DNA from 4 places in the Chryseobacterium sp. CCNWLW53 genome. Region 1 is predicted to be linked to each of the others. Evidence: riboswitches for the same ligand, from Rfam matches in the RefSeq annotation. Region 1 holds a riboswitch; each other region holds the start of a gene.

What was found. A riboswitch is a leader RNA that binds a small molecule or an ion and turns the genes downstream of it on or off. The one in region 1 is predicted to bind cobalamin.
Region 2: linked by a shared signal. The riboswitch ahead of V6R96_RS12485 (TonB-dependent receptor domain-containing protein) and the one ahead of V6R96_RS01225 (TonB-dependent receptor domain-containing protein) in region 1 are both predicted to bind cobalamin.
Region 3: linked by a shared signal. The riboswitch ahead of metE (5-methyltetrahydropteroyltriglutamate--homocysteine S-methyltransferase) and the one ahead of V6R96_RS01225 (TonB-dependent receptor domain-containing protein) in region 1 are both predicted to bind cobalamin.
Region 4: linked by a shared signal. The riboswitch ahead of V6R96_RS13000 (acyl-CoA thioesterase) and the one ahead of V6R96_RS01225 (TonB-dependent receptor domain-containing protein) in region 1 are both predicted to bind cobalamin.

Annotation. Positions count from the first base shown of each region.
Region 1 covers NZ_JBAOJR010000001.1:246,111-251,747, forward strand. The annotation lists gene V6R96_RS01215 (cell surface protein) at 1-284, opposite strand, end outside; gene V6R96_RS01220 (YncE family protein) at 299-1,432, opposite strand; gene V6R96_RS01225 (TonB-dependent receptor domain-containing protein) at 1,429-3,402, opposite strand; cobalamin riboswitch at 3,568-3,754, opposite strand; gene V6R96_RS01230 (transporter) at 3,947-4,888, opposite strand; gene V6R96_RS01235 (cytochrome c peroxidase) at 4,900-5,637, opposite strand, start outside.
Region 2 covers NZ_JBAOJR010000003.1:730,153-735,789, reverse strand. The annotation lists gene V6R96_RS12500 (DUF2752 domain-containing protein) at 1-286, opposite strand, end outside; gene namA (NADPH dehydrogenase NamA) at 295-1,347, opposite strand; gene V6R96_RS12490 (cytidine deaminase) at 1,446-1,928, shown strand; cobalamin riboswitch at 2,262-2,437, shown strand; gene V6R96_RS12485 (TonB-dependent receptor domain-containing protein) at 2,468-4,309, shown strand; gene V6R96_RS12480 (hypothetical protein) at 4,323-5,366, shown strand; gene V6R96_RS12475 (HD domain-containing protein) at 5,522-5,637, opposite strand, start outside.
Region 3 covers NZ_JBAOJR010000002.1:695,058-700,694, reverse strand. The annotation lists gene nudK (GDP-mannose pyrophosphatase NudK) at 1-562, shown strand, start outside; gene V6R96_RS08170 (DUF2306 domain-containing protein) at 623-1,279, shown strand; gene V6R96_RS08165 (hypothetical protein) at 1,551-2,315, shown strand; gene V6R96_RS08160 (Lrp/AsnC family transcriptional regulator) at 2,406-2,852, opposite strand; gene V6R96_RS08155 (carboxymuconolactone decarboxylase family protein) at 2,958-3,422, shown strand; gene V6R96_RS08150 (Lrp/AsnC family transcriptional regulator) at 3,481-3,942, opposite strand; cobalamin riboswitch at 4,098-4,284, shown strand; gene metE (5-methyltetrahydropteroyltriglutamate--homocysteine S-methyltransferase) at 4,459-5,637, shown strand, end outside.
Region 4 covers NZ_JBAOJR010000003.1:839,841-845,477, reverse strand. The annotation lists gene V6R96_RS13015 (endonuclease MutS2) at 1-1,291, shown strand, start outside; gene V6R96_RS13010 (GEVED domain-containing protein) at 1,362-2,432, opposite strand; gene V6R96_RS13005 (hypothetical protein) at 2,666-3,463, shown strand; cobalamin riboswitch at 3,516-3,695, shown strand; gene V6R96_RS13000 (acyl-CoA thioesterase) at 3,812-4,195, shown strand; gene V6R96_RS12995 (HD domain-containing protein) at 4,348-4,938, opposite strand; gene V6R96_RS12990 (FG-GAP repeat protein) at 4,949-5,629, opposite strand.

The DNA.
Region 1 (5,637 bases):
ACTTTCAAGGTCAAAGGATAATTTTGCACAGTGGAACTGACAAAATCCAGTTGCAGATAATCGGAAATCACAGAATCGTTAATGCTCCAGGTTAGTTTACCTTCAATTTTAGGGTCTATACTCAAAAGTTTAAGCCTGTCGATCGTATAGGATTCTTTAAGTACTTCAGCAGGAAAAGTTACTTCTTCTACCACTTCTTCGCTGTCGCTTTTACAGGCTGCAGCTCCCAGCAGGACTGAAGAGAGAAGTATCGTTTTTAAAATATGTTTTGTTTTTCTTTCCATTTTTTCTGATCTGATTATTTATATAAAAAAGCAAAGTGAGCAGGGATATTCCCGCCTTCTGTTTTCCACTTGAATTTTCCGGTCTTATCAAAACAGTATACATAGCCGGTGGTCACGTAGTTTTTCGCATCCGTTAGATAAATATCTTCTGTATAGGGATTTACAGCAATTCCGTAAGGTGCTTTGATCTCGTCCACATATTGCTGGTCAATAATTTTGTTGGAAATCACCTGCTCTGTCTTGACATCGATGATTCCAAAGGTTTTGACGTATGTATGGGTATTGTAATTAAATTCATTCCCATAATAATACAGCTTGTCATTCACGATCGTCATTCCGCTGACAGCGACATGAAAATCTTTTTTCACGGTTCCTGTAGCGGCATCCACAAGGAAAAGACTGGATGGAATATTGTAATAATCCCCTCTGGAACTCACGTACAGATCTCCGTAGTTGTCCTTTTTAATACGGTGAAGATTAATGGCTACATCAATTTTTTTTGTTTCCGTGAATGTATTGAGGTTGATGACAGAAACGGTTTTATCATAATTCGGAAATCTGTAACCTCCGGAATTAGCTACAAAAAGCTGATCTCCCATCACTTCTATCTCTTCAGGCTGATACCCGACTACTACCTGCCTTTCAATATTCAGGGATGTCGTATCAATTTCCACTACTTTTCCCGGAGGAGAATTTGGATTCAATTCAACGGGACCTGCGTAACTGCTGGCATAGACTTTATTACCTTTAAAAGCCAGATAACGGCAGTTCTGCAGCTGTATGGTTTTGATTCGTTTGGCCGTTTTTGCTTCCAGCACTTCAATTTTATTGGAAACATTTACCACCACATACATTTTACTTCCGTAGATCATGATATGATTTCCCACATCACCAAGCTCTTTAACCACGGAAGGATTGGTTTCTCCGTAAATATTCTTACGGTACGTTCCTGTCGCATAATCGAAATAATCGAGCGTACATTTGTTGCTCCCCATATTTCCCTCGTTCAGAAGATAAAACCCTTTAATAGGTGTATCTTCTCCGTTGCTTACCTCTTTGGTTTCCGAAGGAACTATATTGTCATCCGTCCTACATGAGAACAGAAAGAAAAGAGTAAAAGCCAGCAGGCAAAAGTTTAGTTTTTTCATAATGTAAAGCTTACAATAAGTTTAAAATTTCTTCCGGGCATCGGATAATTCCTGACCACGTCATAGTATTGATTAAGGACATTGTTGACCTCAAAACCGGCTTTAATCTGGTGAGAATGCCAGTTGAATTTTTTCTGAACGGATAAATCATGCGTGTACCATGGCTGGAGATAATTGGCTTTGATATTATTCAGCTGGGCATCATAGCGTTCTCCGGTGTACATAAAACTGTAATTGAAACTCCAGTTTTTATAGTCTGCCATCATGGTAAAAGTCAATGCATGCCATGGCACATAGGAGATCTGGTCACCGTAATAATCGTCACTTTTATCAGTATAGTCCCCGGCACGCTGATAGGTATAGCTTACCAAAGGTTTCAGTTTCACTTTATTAATGTCAAATTCAGCCTGCACATTCACGTCTGCCCCGATGATTTTCACTTCACCCAAATTCACCATCATCCATCTGAAAAGATTGGTGGTAGGAACAGCGATAATCTTGTTCTCAACTTCATTATAATAGCCATCCACTTTCACATAAATACCTTTAAAAAATTGATGGTCAAAGAGCTTCTCGTAGGTAAAACCTGCATCATACTGATTTGTGTATTCAGGTTTCAGCATCACATTCCCGATCATGGTGTAATACAGATCATTGAAAGTCGGCATCCTGAAGACTCTTTTGTAGAAAGCTCTTACGGTAAGCTCTTTGGATTTTAAAGGCTGATAGCTCAGAAAAGCGGAAGGGGTCCATTCGTTTTTATCAGGAGACTTCGCATTCATTTTTACGTTTTCATGAACGAAAGTCCCGAGAATACTTCCCAAAAATTTAAACCGGTTCCATTGATAGGTTGTAGCAAAAGCAACGAGTGAAGTATATCGTGTAGGGTATGAAAAATCTCTCAGACTGGCATTTAGATTATTATACTGAAAGTCAAAGCTCGCACTTACATCCCAGTTTTGATTAATAGAATAGATATTGGAATTGGAAAAATAAAGCTCTCTCTGAACATACGAATTATCTATCGGAAGAACGGTTGTTGCCACATTCACCGTATCTAAAAACCGGGTGTAGTCATAAGCAAATTTCGCTTTGAACTGTGTTTCGAATTTTGGAAACAGTTTTTTGCGGAAACTGGCCTGAACAAAATAGCTCTCATCCAGCATCTGCTGACCTTTAGGCGTGAAATTATTATTAACAATGGCTGTGGGAACTCCACGATCGGAAATATAGCCGTAGCCGCGTACGCTCCAGCTTCCATCATTAATGGTTCCGTTTAAGGCGCCTTCGAAACGTTTCGCCCGGATGTAGGAATCATATCTTCTTGCAATGGTATCATTGGCAACAGATCCATCAGAATTTTTCTTTTCGTATTTATACTTATACAATCCATCGCTTTGTACAAATTCCGAGCTGAAACTTGCCGAAATTCTCTCTGAAAGCTTCTGTTCCACACGGAAGGAAGGATTAAATAAACTGATGGAGCCTAATTTCAGCTTCACCGTTAAGTTGGTCTTCTGATTCCCTTTAAAAACTGGTATTTTAGGCTGAAGATAAATCGATCCGGAAGATCCGAAATCCTTTGCCGGCTGAAAAATTTCACTTTTTTGGCCGTTGTATAAAGAAATGGCTTCAAGATCATCCAGTGAAAACTTTCCAAGATCCACGATTCCGTTCTGAACATTTCCCAGCTGGATACCGTCATAGAAAACACCCACATGCTGGCTTCCCATACTACGGATATTGACAGTTTTCAGGCCGCCCATTCCGCCATAGTCTTTGATCTGAACTCCCGAAAAATACCGTAAGGCATCGGCCACCGACTGACTGTTCAGTCTTTCCAGCTGTTCGCCGGACAGGATCTGGGCAGGAAGGATTTCTTTAAAATCTTTTTTGTAAAGCTGAATCGGGAGGATGGTTTTTTCCCGGATGGTGTCTCCGGATTGAGAGAATATAAGTTGAGATGCCATCACAAATAATGTGATAACTCCTTTTTTAAACTGTGAAGCAGTACATTTTCTGACCATTAGCTCATTGAGAATAATGCTGACGCTAATGGATATAAGATAGCAAAGATAAAGCGCAGCTGTTACTGCACAGAATCATTGTTGTCCTAAGCTTTATTCCACGAAAGCATCAAACGTTTATCTTCTGGCAGGTCTTCTGACTTACTCCGTTTTTGAAATCCTTCCCATAAAAAAAACAGTGGATATACTCTTCAAAAACTTTGATGTGGAGCTTACAGCAGCGGGTCTGTCCCGGATTTTCACCAGGTTCCCTTTTAAGTGCTTTTTACAGCGCACCAGATTGCGGCAAAGATAGAAAATAACTTAATATATGCAATAACGGCATAATAAATTAATTCTCAACACTATGAAAAACAGAAAATATTAAGAAGATGTATTAAAAACAGGTGGCTCGGGAATCTCAGCCACCTGTTTTTTAGATTAAAGTTTGAAATTTTTACGAGACTAAAGATTGAACAATCTGTACCTGGTGGCTTTGGCCATTATATTAAATTCCAAAATTGATAAAAACACTGAACCTGGATTTTGCTTCAATGTCCCCGCTTGCCAGATTGGAATAAGCAGGCAGCATGACTTCTCCACCCAGGCTGAACTTTTTATACGAAGCCTCAAAACCAAGCTTTCCATATAAAGCGCTTCCTGCTGTATTAGGCAATACCTCATCAAACTGTTTGTTTTTATCATAGACTTCGCCCTGAAGTCCGGCTTTGGCAGAGAAAATAGCTTTTTCATTTCCTGCAAGCTGATAAAAAGCTGTTGCGGCATAATTCCACTGGTTTCCGAAACGGTAATTCTTTTTGTTTTCTGTTTTTACGGTGTAATCTGTGTTGATCAGCACAGCCAGCTTATTCTTTTGAAACTTATAGTTCAAAGCAGCCTGGTAGTCCCAGCTTCCCGTTCCCAGTTGAAAACTTGGATTGACTCCTGAAGCTCCTTTTTCATCAAATTTTCCCAAAGGAATTTTCACCCCCAAACCACCGTTGAGCTGATGGAAATGATCTTTGGAACTGAGGATCCGGTAAATTCCCATCAGGTTCAGATCTCCGATTCCATTAATGTCGATATCGCCCTGAATTGTTCTCTTCTCATGAAAATGAAATGGCAGGCTAGCGTATACACTCAGCTTTTCTGTCAATGGAATTTTTCCCCAAACCTGCAGGGTATTGAAATACTGATCCTGTGTAAGATCTTTTACAAAAAGGTTTTCTTTGGCTTTATAATGCTGGGCAAAATATTTGATCCCGATAAACTGAGGATTCAGTAAAGACTCAAAACCGGAAGAACCGTTTCCTGCCGCACAGCCACAAGCATCACAGTCATCAAATACAATCCTGTTTATAGGATCTGCGATATACAGACTGTCGTTGATGGTTTTAGCCTGACAGGCCCAAGATAATGTCAGGCTCAGTATAAAAATTATTGTTTTCATGCTCATTCTGTTTATTCTGCAAATTTTGGATTAGAAATAAAGTTTTTATCAGATAAGGTTTTCAAAAAGGTAATGACAAACTGCTTTTCCTGTGTATTCATCGCAATTCCGATATGCCCGTTCTGTTTCAGCTGCGGATCCAGATTGGGATTGTCTTCCACACTATCTGAATAGAAATTAAGAACTGCGGCCAGCGTATAAAACCTTCCGTCATGCATATAAGGTGCGGTATATTCTACATTTCTGAGACTTGGTACACGGAATTTCATCCAGTCATTCTGATCAAGGGTTACACGATGGCGGCCCGCATCTTTGAACTGGGCATTGTAATACATTCCCGTATTCCTGAAACTCTCGTCGGTAAATAGTTCTCCGCTGTGGCAGGAAGCACACTTCTGACTGAATAGAGCCATTCCCTGGGATTCTTCAGAGGTAAAATTTTCTTTTCCCTGTTTAACCCTGTCATATTTTGAATCTGCGGAAATCATGCTGACCATAAACTGCGACAGAGCTTTCAAGACTCTTTCACCGGTTATATTTTCATCACCATAAGCTGCCATGAAGAGTTTTTTATATTTCTGATCATCCTTTAATTTAGAAATCACCTCAGGCATGGAACTGTCCATTTCATTGGCATCCGTGATCGGAATGATCGGCTGTTCGTTCAGATTATGGATTACGCCGTCCCACATGTATCTTTTCAGGAATGCCATGTTTTGAATGGGTGGTGCATTACGGATCCCTATTCT
Region 2 (5,637 bases), on a different contig from region 1:
AATGCATGTAAAAATGTTTATCATAATAAGATATGATCATGATGACCAAGTTTACCGTGACCATGATCATGAGAATGTTACTGTATTTCCTTTTCTTATCTACAAAACTCAGACCCAGGGTAAAAAGGAACAGGAGCAATGTATAAACAGCCGGATACAGATGAAAGGCTTCTGAAAATCTGCCTTCAAATACTAATACGACAGCTCTCTGGGCACCACATCCCAAACATTCTATTCCCAGAAATTTCTTACTGGGACAGGTTAGCATAAAGTCTTCAATGTTCATTCCGGATGTTATGATGAAATTTTCGCTCTTGTATATTGGTGTGGAAAGAAACAGTCTTCCTTCATTTCAAATGATCCCTGAACGGCAATATACGGATTCCTTAAAATTTCTCTTGCTACAAATATGAGGTCTGCGTCTCCTTTTTCCAGAATTTCTTCAGCTTGTTCCACCCTTGTGATTAACCCGACTGTTCCGGTTTTTACCCCGGCTTCTTTTCTGATCTGGGATGAAAAAGGAACCTGATAGCCATCAAATACAGCTATTTTAGCGCCGTGGATATTTCCTCCGCTTGAAACATCTACCAGGTCTACGGAATGTTCTTTTAAAACTTTAGCAAGCTTTACACTGTCGGTGATATTCCATCCGTTTTCGGCATATTCGGTTCCGGAAATTCTTACGAAAAGGGCTGTATTTTCGTCCAGTTCTAAGTTAACAGCGTCAACAATTTCCAAAAGAAAACGGATCCTGTTTTCAAAGCTTCCGCCATATTCATCTGTCCTGATATTGGAAAGCGGTGATAAAAACTGGTGGATAAGGTATCCGTGTGCACCGTGAATTTCTATCATATCAAAACCGGCTTTTACAGCTCTTTTTGCTGCTTCTTTAAAATTCTGTACCTGTTCCTTAATCTCGTCAGCAGTCAGAACATGCGGAATCCTTTCAGTAGGATGATAAGGAATAGGACTAGGTGCAACGGTTTCCCAACCTTCTTCAACAGGAATCTGCAGGTTATTCCATGTGGAACCTTTTCTTCCGGCGTGGGCAAGCTGGATCCCTATTTTACTTTCTGAACGGGAATGGACAAAATCAACAATTTTCTTAAGTTCTTCTGCCTGTTTATCATTCCAGATACCCATACAGTGGTTGGTAATTCTTCCACGAGGCTCTACTCCGGTGGCTTCAACCATGATAAGTCCGGTTCCGCCCTGAGATCTGCTTCCGTAGTGTACAAAATGGAAATCATTAGCCAATCCATTTTCGCATGAATACATACACATGGGAGACATTACCCATCTATTTTTCAATTCTATATTTCTAAATTTTACTGGTGTGTATAACATTTTACTTTTTGATTTTCAATTTAATGATGAATAAAAAAAACATTGTCGAAGTGATGAAAAAGAAGTAAATTTGGCCCCCTTTTTAGTCTTACTAATATATGAAAAAAGACATACAGATCAGTTACGAGCATTTTAAAAACAGCAGTGAACTGAACGATATAGAAAAAACCTTATTTGAAAGAGCAATACAAGCCCGTGAAAATGCTTATGCGCCCTATTCGAATTTCCTTGTAGGATGTGCTGTCTTACTGGAAAACGGTGAAATTTATTCCGGTAACAACCAGGAGAATGCAGCCTATCCATCGGGGTTATGTGCAGAAAGAACGACTCTTTTCTGGGTGGCAGCCAATTTTCCGGATGTCAAGGTGAAAAAGATCTTTGTCGTTGGGGGGCCTAAGGAATTTCATGAGAAAAATCCTCCGATTCCACCTTGTGGAGCCTGCAGGCAAAGCCTGATAGAATATGAAACGAAACAGAACGAAAACATCATCCTTTATTTTTCAAGCATGAATGATGAAGTGGTAAAGGTTCATTCTATTAAGGATTTGCTGCCTTTCTATTTTGATTCATCGTTTTTGTAAAGGTGAAATTTTGCGAATAGTGAATTTTGGTTGATGTGAATAGTGAGTTTTGCTTCGCAAGTGAATGGTGAATTAAAGTTTTAAGAATCAAAAACCAAGAACCAAGAATCAAGATTTCAAATACCATACTTTTGTCAATGGTCAATTTTATTTTACAAGTGAATTGTTAATTTAAGGATTATTTTCAATTTTGTAGTGTCATGTTCATTAATAATCATTTATACTTTTTAAAAATTTCCCTGCGAAGCAAAATTCACTATTCACCATTCACTATTCACAATTGACCACTCACAATTGACTTTTTGTCTTTTTTGCGCAATAATTTTAAAAAGTTATCTTTGCAAAAATTTTGGTTTCCAGCATTTTGGAAATAATAGGGAATTGGGTGTAACTCCCAGACTGTCCCCGCAACTGTAAATCGCAATAAGATTTCTGTAAAAAACCACTGTTCAGACGGGAAGGTGCAGAAAGCGAAAGTCAGGAGACCTGCCAAAATTATAACTAAAAACGTATTACTTTCGGAGGAAAAGTAAAATAGTATGGATATAAAAAGGTCTTTATTACTACTTTGTTCGTCTTACGGCAGCTTTCTCTTCGGACAGGAGAAGGCGGTTGACACCATTTATATTTTCGACAGCCAGATGAGCAAGGTAAAGCTTTTCCATCCGGTACGTACGATCACTCCAAAAGATCTCGAGAAAAACTCAGCCAATCTTTCTGAACTTTTACGCTTTCAGTCTTCTATTTATGTGAAAGAAAATGGCCGTGGGGCGGTTTCTTCTCCTTCATTCAGGGGAACAACAGCTCAGCAGACTGCTTTTGTGTGGAACGGAATCAACATAAATTCCAGCTTTTTGGGGCAGGGAGATGTGAATAATATTCCACTTTTCGGATATGATCAGATTGATATAAAAGCGGGTGGCGGAAGTGTTGTTTATGGCAGCGGAGCTATTGGAGGAAGTATTCATTTAAATAATATTTTGGATTTCAACAGGGGCTTCAAAGGTTCTGTTTATTCGGAGGCGGGCTCTTTTGATACTTATAATAATTTTCTGCAGGCTTCATTCAGCAATGATAAATTAAGCGTTAAGGTTTCCGGGAGCTATTTAACGAGTCAGAATGATTATAAAGTTCCTGAATTTGTTGTAGGAAGTACGGGATTTTATAATGTTAACGGCAGATATTACAATACTTCAGTTAACATCGGAGCTTCTTATAAAATTGCTAATCACCAGACTATTTCATGGCAGAACCAGATGTTCGATGCATCACAGCATTATCCTGTTTTTGAACAAATCGGAAACAGAACAAAATATAACGCGCAGACTTTAAGAAGCCTGATCGCATGGGATATCAATAAAAGTAATCTTTCAAACAGCTTAAAAGCAGCTTATACGGAAGATAATTTCCAGTATTTTTCGGATCTTAACCAGCCTAAAGCAAGCGGTGCAGAAGGAAAGAATTATATTTTCAAAAATGATTTCAACTATTTCATCACTCCAAAGATCAACATCAATGCTATCGGGGAATTTCAGGTGAATAAAGGGGAAGGTTATCAATCCGGAATTGGAGTCATCAGCAGAAATGTAGGTTCCCTATCCGGCTTAATCAGGTATTTTACCACGAAGGAGCTTCGTTTTGAAGCCGGGATCAAGAAGGATTTTGTGGAAGATATCTCTTCTCCGCTTCTGTATTCTTTTTCGGGAAAATGGGATGCTTTACAATGGTATCATATGGGAGCTAGTTTTTCAAGAAACTTCAGATATCCTTCTTTTAATGATCTTTACTGGCAGCCGGGAGGAAATCTGAATTTGCTTCCTGAAACATCCACGAATATTGACATGAGCCATGAGTTCAGCTTAGGAGATTTTAAAATTACATTGAGTCCTTATTATATGGACATCAAAAACCTCATCAACTGGCTTCCTACACCTTATGGATACTGGGCACCTGTGAATACGTATAAAGTTGAATCTTACGGATTGGAATCACAGGTTAAATGGAACAAAAAATTCGGGAAACATGCTCTGAAGCTGGATGCAGGGTACACATATTCGAAATCTGTCAACAAGAATACTGAAATGCAGATGATGTATGTTCCGATCCATAAAGCTGTCGGAAATATTGAGTATGGCTATTCATTCCTTAAGCTATACGCACAGGGACTTTTCAACGGTCTTACCTATACGACTACGGATGAGCAAAGGTCTACAGCTATTGATCCTTATTTTATTTTAAATACAGGAATTTCGGCCTCACTTTTCAAGAAATACACTTTGGGATTTAAAGTGAACAATGTTACCAATACGGTTTATCAGACGGTATCTTTGTATCCGATGCCGAAAAGGAATTACAGTATGTATGCAACTATTAATTTTTAAACTTAAAAATATTATGAAACTGAACAAACTTCTACCTCTTCTTTTTGCTTTTACACTCCTTTTAGGCATCGTGTCTTGTAGCAGTGATAATAATGATGAGCAGGAAATATTCTATGGCAATGGCTTTCTAATTGCTAATGAAGGTACTTTCGGAAAACCTGAAGGTGACGTAACGTTTGTAAGTGCAGACCTAAACCTTAAACAGGATAATGTTTTTACCCTTAATAACGGAGGAGCAAAACTAGGTGATGTTTTACAAATGGTTGCTTTCAATGGTGAAAATGCTTATCTGTTATTGAATAATTCTAATAAGATCCAAATCGCAAACCGTTACAATTTTAAGGCGAATGGCGAGATTACCGCTGAACTTAATTCTCCGCGATATATGGCTTTTGCCAACAACAATATTTATGTAACAAACGATAAATATTTAGGTGCCAAGTATGTAAGCATCTATAAAGTTTCAGACCGTTCTTTCATCAAAAAAATCACTTTCACAGATGCTGCTGAAAGAATTGTAGAAGCCGGAAACAATATCTTTGTCCAGAATGCTTCATTTGGCTTTGGAAATAAGATCTCTTACATCAATACTTCTACCAACAATGTTCAGTCTACGATTACGTTACCGGCAGGAAATATCAACAAGATCATTTCAAGTAATCAGAATGTATATGCTATTGCTGCGGGAACAGCAGATTCTTATATCTACGAGATCTCAAGCACAGGAAGCATTACAAAAACAACTACTTTAACAGGTATTGCTAACGCTACGAATCTTGAAATTGCCAATGGTAAGTTTTATTTCACTTCTGGGAAAAACGTTTACAAGATGGATATGAGCGCTACAACAGCACCTACATCGCCGCTGTTTACTGTAGCAAATAGTGTTGATGCGTATTCTGCTTTATACGGATTCAGCGTGATCAATGACAAAATTTTCACTTCGGATTCCAATGGATTTACCCAGGCCAGCAAAATTGTAGTTTACAATACTTCAGGAGCTATCATCAGATCATTTACAACGGGTATAGGCTCAAATTCAGTCTATGCAAACTAAGATATTAATACTTCGGTATTATTTATAAATTTTATTTTTTTTCATCATTTGTGTTTTTTTTCAGGCCGCTTCTCCGAAGCGGCCTGATTTTGTTTTTACTGATAAAAAGGCTTCGGCGGGACAAAGTCCCGCCGAAGCCTTTTTTATATTTAAGTTTAATTACACTTCAATCCCAGCTTCTCAGCTTCTGCAATCACAAACTTTTCAGCTTCTTCCTTATCATTGGGAATCTCACCTTCCAAAATGGCTTCTTTTACTTTTTCTTTAAGGA
Region 3 (5,637 bases), on a different contig from region 1:
TATTCTTAAAACAGAAATTTTATCAGACAACTGGTATACACTTAATAAAGTCACTTACAACATTATAAAAAAGGACGGAACCACAGAAACCCATAGCAGAGAAGCTTACGACAGAGGAAACGGAGCGGTTATCCTCCTTTATAATAAGATTTCAGGTACTGTGATCTTAACCAGGCAGTTCAGGCTTCCTACTTTCATCAATGGAAATGCCACAGGAATGCTTATTGAAGCCTGCGCCGGCCTTTTGGACAATGATAACCCCGAAGACTGTATAAAAAGAGAAACGGAAGAGGAAACCGGTTATAAAATTTCTAAGGTGGAAAAAGTGTTCGAAGCCTATATGTCTCCTGGCTCCGTAACGGAAATCCTGTATTTCTTTATCGCTGAATATTCTTCTGAAATGAAGATCGCAAACGGTGGAGGACTCGAAGAAGAGGGAGAGCATATTGAAGTTTTAGAACTTCCTTTTAATGATGCCCTTACCATGATAGACAGCGGAGAAATCATGGATGCAAAAACCATCATGCTTCTGCAGCATTTACGCATCAAAAGTATTGTATAGAAATAACAAACGGTGTGAAACATGCTTCTAGCCGCCTATTGCTAAAACTATTTTAAAAGGATGACAATTAGGATCATCAGGATATTTGCTGCCGTAGCCATCTTTATTTTCAGTATTCTGATGCTGAAAACGATCTCCCAATATACAGGTTTTGATAAAAATGTGGGTTTTCTCATGTTTAAACAGAAAGTGGTCAGTAATCCCTATTGGATAACATTTTTTTACATTCACATTTTTTCAGTCACGCTTTGTTTATTGGCTGGACTCACTCAGTTTTCAAACCGGTTTTTAAGTGAAAACACAGCACTTCACAGATGGATAGGAAAGATTTATGTTTACAATATTCTGATCATCAATGTTCCGGCATGTTTTGTATTGGGATTATTTTCAAATGGTGGAATCATCGGGATTACAGGGTTTATGCTTCAGGATATTCTCTGGGCTTATTTTACGATTGCTGCCGTTCTCTTCATTAAAAAAGGGAATATTGCAGGGCACAAAAAATATATGATCCTAAGCTATGCAGTTACCACCACAGCTATCACTTTCAGGATTATAAAGAATCTGTTCTATCAGGAAAATCTGCATGATTATGAGCTGTTTTATGGACTGAATGTCTGGGTTTCCCTGATTCTCAATCTTGCAGCAGCTTATTTTATTATCAGAAGCCAAGCATTATCTCTCAAAACTTACGTTCATCGTCAAAATAATAAATGAGATAAACAGCAACAATGCATAGGACACAATGAAGATCAAACCATTCAAGACTATTCTGTGCTGAGATTTTGATGTCCAACGGTTAAAAAACCGCATCACCAGATAAGATAATCCAGCCAGGATCAGTAAAGTAAAAATAAAAAAAACAAAGCCCGAGTCCATAGATATTAATTTATGTCAAAACTATTATTTTAAAATTAAAAAACATAATAAAATCTCTAGATTAAACTCAGGTTCAGAATATTTCCGAATAAAGCTTATAACAAAATATATGAAAAAATTACTTTTTACACTTTCATTGGCTCTTTCTGCAGCAGTCTTCGGACAGAAAACAAGCAGTAAGAACAACAATCTGGTACTCTACCCTTACCAGACTTTCAACTGCGATAATAAAGGATATTTTGATCCTGGAAAATATAAAAAAGAGGAAATAGACGGGATTTATAAGCTCCTATATCAATTCAACAGTGGTTTGTTCGACAATCATGCGGTCTTTAAACTTTCGGATCTTGAAGATATCCGAAAAAATAAAAACATTTATCTGCAACAATTGGAAAAACAGTATCAGGAAAAGAAAAGCCAGCTGTATAACCTTAAAGTTATTAATCTTCCCGACTGGAAAAAGCTTCACCAGGAAACCATTCAGACTTTTGAAAATGAATATCAACTGAAAAAAGAAGAGCTTATCGCCTACTCTGATCCTGCATCACTTAAAAATAGCAAATATTACAATACCTGCAAACAATATATTGATGCTGTTTCTTCTCCGGACAAACAGAAAATGTACACCGTTTGGAAAAACTTTGTTGAAACCAAAAGCAAAGATAATGCTGATCCACAATCTGTAATAGATAGGTTCAAGGCTCAATTCAACGATCCGAAGAAAGATGATTATGCACTGATTCAATTAATTGGTTTCGGCTTCTACAACTGTGCCAACGGCAGTTTCAGACCAGATCCTAATGATGAGGGAGCGCTCTATGAAAAGTTTGATAAGATCTTTACCAAGCTGAAACAGGACTGTGATGAGCCATAATTTTATTTAAAGATTGAAAAATTTAATGATTTAAAAATCAGTCAGCATTCGTTTTCGGGTGCTTTTTTTTGTTTCCGTAAGAAATTTCTCTTATTGAGCCTGAAAAAAATGATTCGCTTTTATTTCAGACAGCTGTACTGATGTGGAAGGAATTCCAAATTTTAACAGCCTGTCAATAATATGTTCAAGGTGGGCACTGTCTTTTAACACACATTCAGCAATGAGACAGTATTCTCCTGTGATTCTTTTACAGCTGATGATCTCGGGGAAGTGTTTCAGGTGGTCAATAAATATTTTAAACTCATCATTTTTAAACTTCAGATGAATAATGACTCTCAGGCTATATCCGAGACGGCCATAATCAATATCTGCTGTAAAACTTTTGATAACACCGGTATCGGTAAGGTTCTGTACTCTCTCTTTTGTAGCAGACTGAGAAAGGGAGATGTTACGCCCTATTTCAGCATAACTTAACCTGGAATTTTCAGTCAGTAACCGTAAGATTTTATAATCAAAATCGTCTAAAACTATTTTCATTGTATTTTTAGATTAAATCAGTAGAAATAATCAAAATTATAAAATTTAACCATTAAATCCATTTTATAACTACATGAATTTGACAGAAATTTGACATAAAAAAATATGACAACAATTGAATTTTCAGACAATGGAAATACACCATTTGAAAAACTTATTGGCCATAACCCTGAAATACTATACCACTGGAACAGACTTGAAGAGACTTTCTTTAAAAATACAAGTTTAGACTCTGATTTACTGGAACAGATCCGAAGAACACTTGCATTTGGCAATGGCTGTGAATACTGCATGGTAAAAGGCGGAAGACCCGATTTCAGCCAGTCAGATCTTAAAATTTCCGTAACTGTAAGCTTCGCAGAGCTATTCTCTAAAGATCACCGTTCCATACTCAAGAGCCATTTCAGCATGTTGAGAGAATTCTTTTCCGAAAAAGAAATTTCGGAGCTCTGCACCTTTATCAGTTTTATCAGTGCTTCCCAAAAACTGGGGAAAATATTTAATCTGACTGAAGAATATCAACAAAATGCAGTAGTGAGAATGGAGCAGTTAATTTTATTTAAAGATTGAAAAATGTAATGATTTAAAAAATTATAATGGCAGTATCCTATGGGTGCTGCTTTTATTTTTAAATACTTACTCCGTGAATATTTTTAACCTCGGCCATCACAAAAGTGCTGTGTGCACTTCCTATAGAATCTAATGAACCCAGCGTATTGAACACAAAGTCCTGGTAATGTTTCATATCTCTTACCTGAACTTTCAGGAGAAAATCGAAATCTCCTGAAATATTATAGCATTCAGCAATTTCATCAATCTGTAAGATATCTTCAACAAACTGATTTCCTACAGAACGGTCATGGATTTTAAGTTTAATCTGGCAAAAAACAGTAAACCCGCGGTTCAGCTTTTCTGCTTCCAGTACAGCTGCATAATGCTTGATATATCCTTCCTGCTCAAGTCTTTTCATCCGTTCGAAAACAGGTGAAGGTGAAAGATTGACTTCTTTTGCAATCTCTTTTACAGTCAATTTAGCATTCTTTTGCAGGATTCTGAGCAATTGAAGATCCCTTTCGTCAAGTCTTTCCACAGAATAATATTCTTTTTGAGGTTTATGTTTTTCAAATTTACAGAATTTTTAACTTTAAAATAAGACCAAAACAAAATAATATTCCTAATTTTTACAAATTAACCAATCAATTCACTTTAATCAATACCTTTGACATAGATTTTGTTCTTTAACATACTTCATCAAACAGAATAGGTTTTACATAACGTAGATTAATAGGGAATCGTGTGAGAATCACGAGCTGTCGCGCAACTGTAAGTAACACGACAAAGGTTTTTATCCAAGTATATCCACTGCCAGAAGCGGGAAGGATGATAAAAACTGTTACAAGTCAGGAGACCTGCCTATTCTGAATTGACAATGCTTTCGCGGTCTGAAGCTTCAGCTCATATAGATGATACTTTGAACGTCCCTGCATTACCGGGAAATTACGTCCTCACTGTATCCATTTATATCCTAAAATTCTTTCCAAACAGCATTGCGGAGCATCTAAAAGAGCCTTTAAAATCCTAATTGTCTAATTAAAAGTTTAAAAACATGCAAACGCACATTCTTGGCAGCCCGCGTATTGGCCGCCACAGAGAACTCAAAAAAGCCTGCGAACAGTATTGGTCAGGCAAAACATCATTAAACGAATTACTGGAAACCGGGAAAACCATTAGCCGGCAGAACTGGAAAATGCAGCAGGAAGCAGGAATTGACCTTATTCCCTGCAATGACTTTTCTTATTATGATCAGGTTTTGGACATGACTCTAGCTGTGGGAGCAATTCCCGAACGCTATAAAGAAATTGCCTCAAGAGCATCCAATTCTGAGCTTGATCTATATTTTGGCATGGCAAGAGGCTACCAGAAAGACGGCCTCGACATTACCGCCATGGAAATGACAAAATGGTTTGATACCAATTACCATTATATCGTTCCTGAATTTCAGAAGAACCAGCAGTTCGGATTATTTTCCAAAAAGATCATCAGTGAATTCATCAGCGCAAAAGAAGCCGGAATAAATGCCAAGCCTGTGATCTTAGGCCCTCTTACCTATCTTCTTCTGGGAAAAGAGAAAGAAGACGGGTTTGATAAACTGGACCTCATAGAAAATCTGCTTCCGGTATATATCGAAATTTTAAAAGAACTGGAAAACCATGGTGCCACATGGATTCAGCTTGATGAACCTTTTTTAGGTCTGGATCTTACTGAAAAAGCAAGAGAAATCTACCCATCTGTTTATGCTGAAATCAGAAAACAGTTCCCGAATCTTACATTTATTCTTGCTACTTATTTTGAAGGTTTAAAAGACAACCTTTCATTAGCAGCTTCACTTCCTGTAGATGTCCTGCATATCGATCTGGTACGATGTCCTGAACAGCTGGATGAAGTTTTACGTACCATTCCTCAAACATTGAGTCTATCCTTAGGTATTGTAGATGGACGGAACATCTGGAAAAATAATTTTGAAAGATCTTTAGGCTTTATAGAAAAAGCGGTCAGCACCATTGGTTCAGACAGGGTTTTTATTGCCCCTTCATGTTCTCTGCTTCACTCTCCTTTTGATCTTGAATTGGAGACGAATGAAGAAACATTATCTCCTGAAATTAAGCAATGGATGGCTTTTGCCAAACAAAAAGTTGATGAAATTGTTACCTTGAAAAAGCTTGCTTCCGGAAAGGCAGATTACCAGGCTCTGCAACAGTATGCCGAAAATAAAAAAGCAATTGAC
Region 4 (5,637 bases), on a different contig from region 1:
GCTTGTTAACGGAATCCTCCCGAAGATCAACCGTCACAGGACGTTAAAGCTGAAAGACGCATACCATCCGCTGTTATGGCTGAGAAATAAAGTAGAGAACAAAACTATTTTCCCACAAAGCCTGTCATTGACAGACCATAACAGAATTATCTGTATTTCCGGACCGAATGCAGGAGGAAAATCCATCACACTGAAAACCGTTGGGTTGCTTCAGCTGATGATCCAGAGTGGAATTCTGGTACCGGTACATCCGAGGTCTGAAATGTTCTTCTTCGAAAAGATCATGACCGATATCGGAGATAACCAATCGATCGAGAATCATCTGTCTACTTATTCGTCAAGGCTTAAAAAAATGGCAGGGATCATTCGTGAAGCTGATGCCAATACGCTTTTGCTTATTGATGAATTTGGAACCGGATCTGATCCTGAACTTGGCGGTGCCCTTGCAGAAAGCTTCATGGAGTATTTCTATGATAAAAAAAGTTTCGCCATCATTACCACACACTATACGAATATCAAGCTGGTGATAGAACAGCTTCCAAATGCTGAAAATGCAGCAATGCTTTTTGATGAGGAAACCCTTGAGCCGATGTATAAGCTGGAAGTGGGACAGGCAGGAAGCTCGTTTACCTTTGAAGTAGCAGAAAAGAACAGGATCCCAAGGTTTATTATTCATGCTGCCAAAAAGAAAGTAGAACATGATATTGTCAATCTTGATAAAACGATTGTAAAGCTTCAGCAGGAAAAATTTGAAGTTGAAAAACTGAAAACCGATCTTGCGGAAAGAAAGGAATCTGTGGAAGACAAACGCGACAACCTTCAGAAGCTGAACGAGCAGTTGCAGCAAAAGCTTTTCAACTTTCAAAAACTATATGAAGAAGAACACCGAAAGCTTCAGTTTGGAAATAAGATTGAAACGTTTATCGACAGCTATGTAAAAGGAAAATCCAGAAAAGATGTTGTCAAGGATTTTGTGAAATTGTTGGAACAGGAAAAATTCAGAAAAATAGGTGCTGATAAAGATGAATCGAAACGTCTTCAGGTGGTGAAAAGAAAGATCACGCAACAGCTTAAAAAGGAAGATGTAATTGAAAAGATTGCTGAAACCAATGAAAAGCTGGAAGAAAAACGTAAAACCGACCGTGCCGTCTGGATGAAAGAAGGACAGCGTGTCCGTATTCCGGGAAGTACCAGCGTAGGAACTATTGAGAAAATTTCCAAAAATAAAGTGATCGTCAACTACGGAACTTTCAAAACAACAATTAATGCAGATGAGCTGGAAAGAATCTGATGATTTAGGATTTATAGCTTAAAACTTATAAAAAAATAGCGCTGAAAAATCAGCGCTATTTTATCTTTATTTATTTCCTGATAAATTTCAACCGGGCTGTATTTTCTTTACTTTTAAGCTGAATAAAGTAAATTCCTTTAGCGAGATAACGAATATCTACTGTATTCTCAAAGGTTCTGCCCTCTCCCACTTTCTGCCCTGAGACTGAGAAAATTTCATACTCAGCTTGTGAGGAAAGTCCTGAAATATATAAAACGTCTGAAGCAGGATTCGGATAGATACTTATTTCTTTGGATTTCCCAGTTTCATCTACAGCAAGATTCATGTTCACAAAAGTTACTCCATAGTCTTCCACTTCTCCATACGCAAATATTTCGCATGGACCAGCAGGCTGTGTTTGGCTGATGATTACCCTCATTGCTGTTCCGCACTGGGTTATACCGGCAAAAGAAGGAACATTAAATATAAAAGCTTTAGGATTTGTAGAATCTACAATAGTAGAAACGATCATTTCCGAAGCTTCAAAAATGGCGTTCGCATTAAAATCTATCCACGCTTTTACATAAGATGTCCCCGGTACTGCTGCCCAACTGGGTGTTACCGATAAAACATTATTTACACTACCCACCCCAAGCTGTATGCGGCGGGGTAAGTCCATACGAAAATCCGTATGGTTTGACATCGATGAAGCACTTACCATTGCCGGAAGTCCCCCGGAAGGAGTTATCGTAACGTTCGATAAATACAATGCTCCCAAATTAGTAGAAGTGGATCTGCAGTAATTAAGATGGGTATAGAAGGTTAACGGAAAGGATATATCTCCGGACGCATTATCAATCACCTGAACCATATGTCCCAGACAGGGTGTGAGATTATCCAGATCAGCAGAAGTGGCCCCGGCAGGAATATTCATCGAGAGCCATACCGCAGATGTTGAGGCCCTCCATTTCACGGTATAGCCTGTAGCTCCGGGTATAGGATCCCAGGTGATATGTGCAGAAGTAAAACTAATATTGGAAGCTGCTAAATTCATCGGAACAGTAAAGGCAGATTCTGCGCACATATTGTCTATTCTACTGGCTGCCTGAAATTGTACTGCACCTGAAAAAAGCAGAAGCATAAAAAGTAGCTTTTTGATCATATTTATTTGTTTATGGATTTTCGTTTGAAAAATAATTTAAATTATTTACATATTATTAAATTTTAATTAATAAATACTCCATCTGAAACGTTTTACACAAAAAAAATTATTATTTTTTGATCAGATAATAACTTTTTTAGAACATATTGATCATTTTAATCAAATACTGTTATATTTTACGGATCAAAAAAACATTTAATTTATATATTTGAGGGATCAAAAATTTTCATCAAATGATTTCCATAAACAAAGCATTGTACCTCTCCGCTTTCAGCCTTTTTTCTTTGGCATTTGTTAAGGGACAGAATAAGGTTCCTTTTGGTGTTGTAAAAGCTGAAGAAGGCTACGCCAACGTGCGCGTCCATAAGGATGACTACAGAAAAATCGTAGACAAGATCCGGATGCGTAAAGGGGATGTATTTGTTTATGTAAAACCTGCACCCGGAGAAACGGAATGGGTATGGATTAAATATCCTGAAAAGCAGGATGAGGAAAAACCTTTTGTAAGATATGAGAATCTTGAGAAGGAAGGAATGGTAAATAAAGGGCGTATTGCCTTTATCGACCAGCTTCCTCAGTTTACACCTTCTAAATCCAAGAACGGGAAATCACTAATCTTCACAGACAACAGCAATCCAAAAATACCGACTTCACAAAGAACCAAGGTGGTTATTGACGTTTATCCGTCCAATGCCGGTTACAGAAAGCAGGAAAAAGATACGGATGGAAAGATCCTTACTATAGATAAAGTAAAACCATGGGGAATTAAAGACGGGCTTCCGGAAGGGATGACAGAGATTAAGTCCATCAGAGTACAACAGCCGGGAAGAGGTTCTGTTTTTGTAAGGGAAGCTATTAAAAATATGTTCCAGCCTACCATGGATTTCAATAATGTCGGAGTAACGGCTCTTGACAATGATCACATCTATCTTTATATGATCAATGGCTCTGGTGAAAACAGATATGTCACACTTTGGACCATCAAGGAAGGAAAGGTAATGAGCCAGATTATTTACAATAGTCCGGAATAATTGTCGTTTTTCACAGTAATATTCTTATTTTTGCCCTGAAAAAGTTTAACGCTAATTCATCACAGAAATTGGTTCTGCTTAACGCAGATTAAAAGGGAACCGTGTGAAAATCACGGACTGTCGCGCAACTGTAAGTAACTGAAGTCTTTATCAAGGATCCACTGTGCAGGGCACGGGAAGGAGATAAAAGATGTTACAAGTCAGGAGACCTGCCTATTTCTTTAAACAAGAAACTTTCGCGATTTGAAGTTTATTGATCTGATGGACTGCTTCAGGGATTCTCCATGATTCCTGTCACTGTTCTGTTATTTTGATATTATTTCATTTCGCATTAATTAATAATGAAATATGACTACAGAAGAAAGAATTGCAGCATCCGAGACCAGAATTTTTAAAGCGGTTTTTCCCAACACTACCAATCATTATGACACTCTTTTCGGAGGTACTGCCATGCAGCTGATGGATGAAGTAGCTTTTATCACTGCAACCCGTTTTGCAAGAAAAAGAGTGGTAACTGTAAGCAGCGATAAGATCGATTTTAAAAAGCCTATCCCTGCAGGAACCATTGTAGAGCTGATCGGAAAAGTTGACTATGTCGGAAAAACTAGCATGAAAGTGAATGTAGAAATCTATACGGAGCAAATGTACTCGTATGAAAGAGAAAGAGCCATTGTGGGTGATTTCACTTTTGTAGCGATTGATGAGTTTAAAAAACCGATAAGAATAATGTAAAGAATAAGTTTCGGGCGGCCTTTGGCCGCCCGAAACCCTTTATAAGGTAAAAAAAAATTGTATTTGTAAAATTGTATTATTCTGATAAGTGAAACGCTCTTGTTTATCTTAAAAAAACAGCAGTTTTAATTTTAATTTTTTTTGCGATAAATCTACCGAACAACCTTGTCAGTATCCAAGCTTCTGATCAGTAATGTCTCAAAGGCCTCTCCCATCTCATCCGATGCCCTCCTAATAGCATTTTCCAGCATGTTTCTGATCTGCTTTTCAGTCACACCGGCTTCCGTCCAGCTTCTTCCTGAAGTGTGTGAATTTAAGATAAACGGCATGATACGGTCAATGGCGCAGGCAAAAATAGCGTCCGGCGTTTTTTCTTCCTCAAATTCAAGCCATAATTCAAAGAACTCGGTACGCAAAGGTTCATCAAGGATTCCAAAGATTTTCTGCGCTGAAATCTTTTCCCTTTCGAATTTTCCTACCATCGCCCGTTCATCAAAAAGGAAAGTATCTCCTGCTTCTATTTCCACTAAATCATGAATGGAAAGCATTCTTATGACCCTTAAAAGATCAATATCTGCACGGTTTTTAGCATACGGATAAAGGATCTGCGCCAAAATAATGATCTGCCATGAGTGTTCGGCCGTATTTTCCCTTCTGGAATCATCGGCATTGTAATTTCTTCTCTGTACGTTTTTCAGGGCATCAACTGCCAGGATAAAATCGATCTCCTTTTGTATTTTCATTTCTTTTTTATTATTTGGATGATTTTCTAACGATCCATTTATTATTAATCTTTTCTCTAACAGTCACTTTCGTTTTTTCATCACTGAAATCACTGATTTTTTCGTAAACCAGATCCAATCCTTTGTTGGGAATCACCTGATATTCGTAGGTGTAATGTAGAGATGCGCCGGATCTGGCATAAGTGGTCAATCGTTTTCGTTTGGAATCTACATCAAACATTCCCTGATAGGCGCTGGCAATTTCAGTAAGTTCTTTACTCAGAACAAATTTTTTCTTTGTGGAATTAAATACATACACATCAAAAGAAGCACTGCCATAGTTTCCGCCACTGCCGTTTCTTATGGCTACATCTTCCGTCCCGTCAAAATTGAAATCTCCAAAAACCACAGGATCATCATGGACCATTCCGTGGGTTAGTGTTGTTACACTGGTGCTTGACGGTTTCGCCTCTTTTTCAAAATACATGACAAAATCTCCGGAAGCAAGAGTCTGTAGCTTCTCTCCGCTTTTACTGAACAATATGATAGCAGCGTTATTTCTACAGGCATCAGCCTGACATTCTTCAACAGTAACCTCTGCGTTATATTTCCTGGATGCATCTTCGATGGCAAAACGATATTGCCCGAAACAAAGAGGTCCAAGCAGTATCAATGCTGACAGCGACCTGTATAATGTGGTTGTATTGATCATGGGTGATT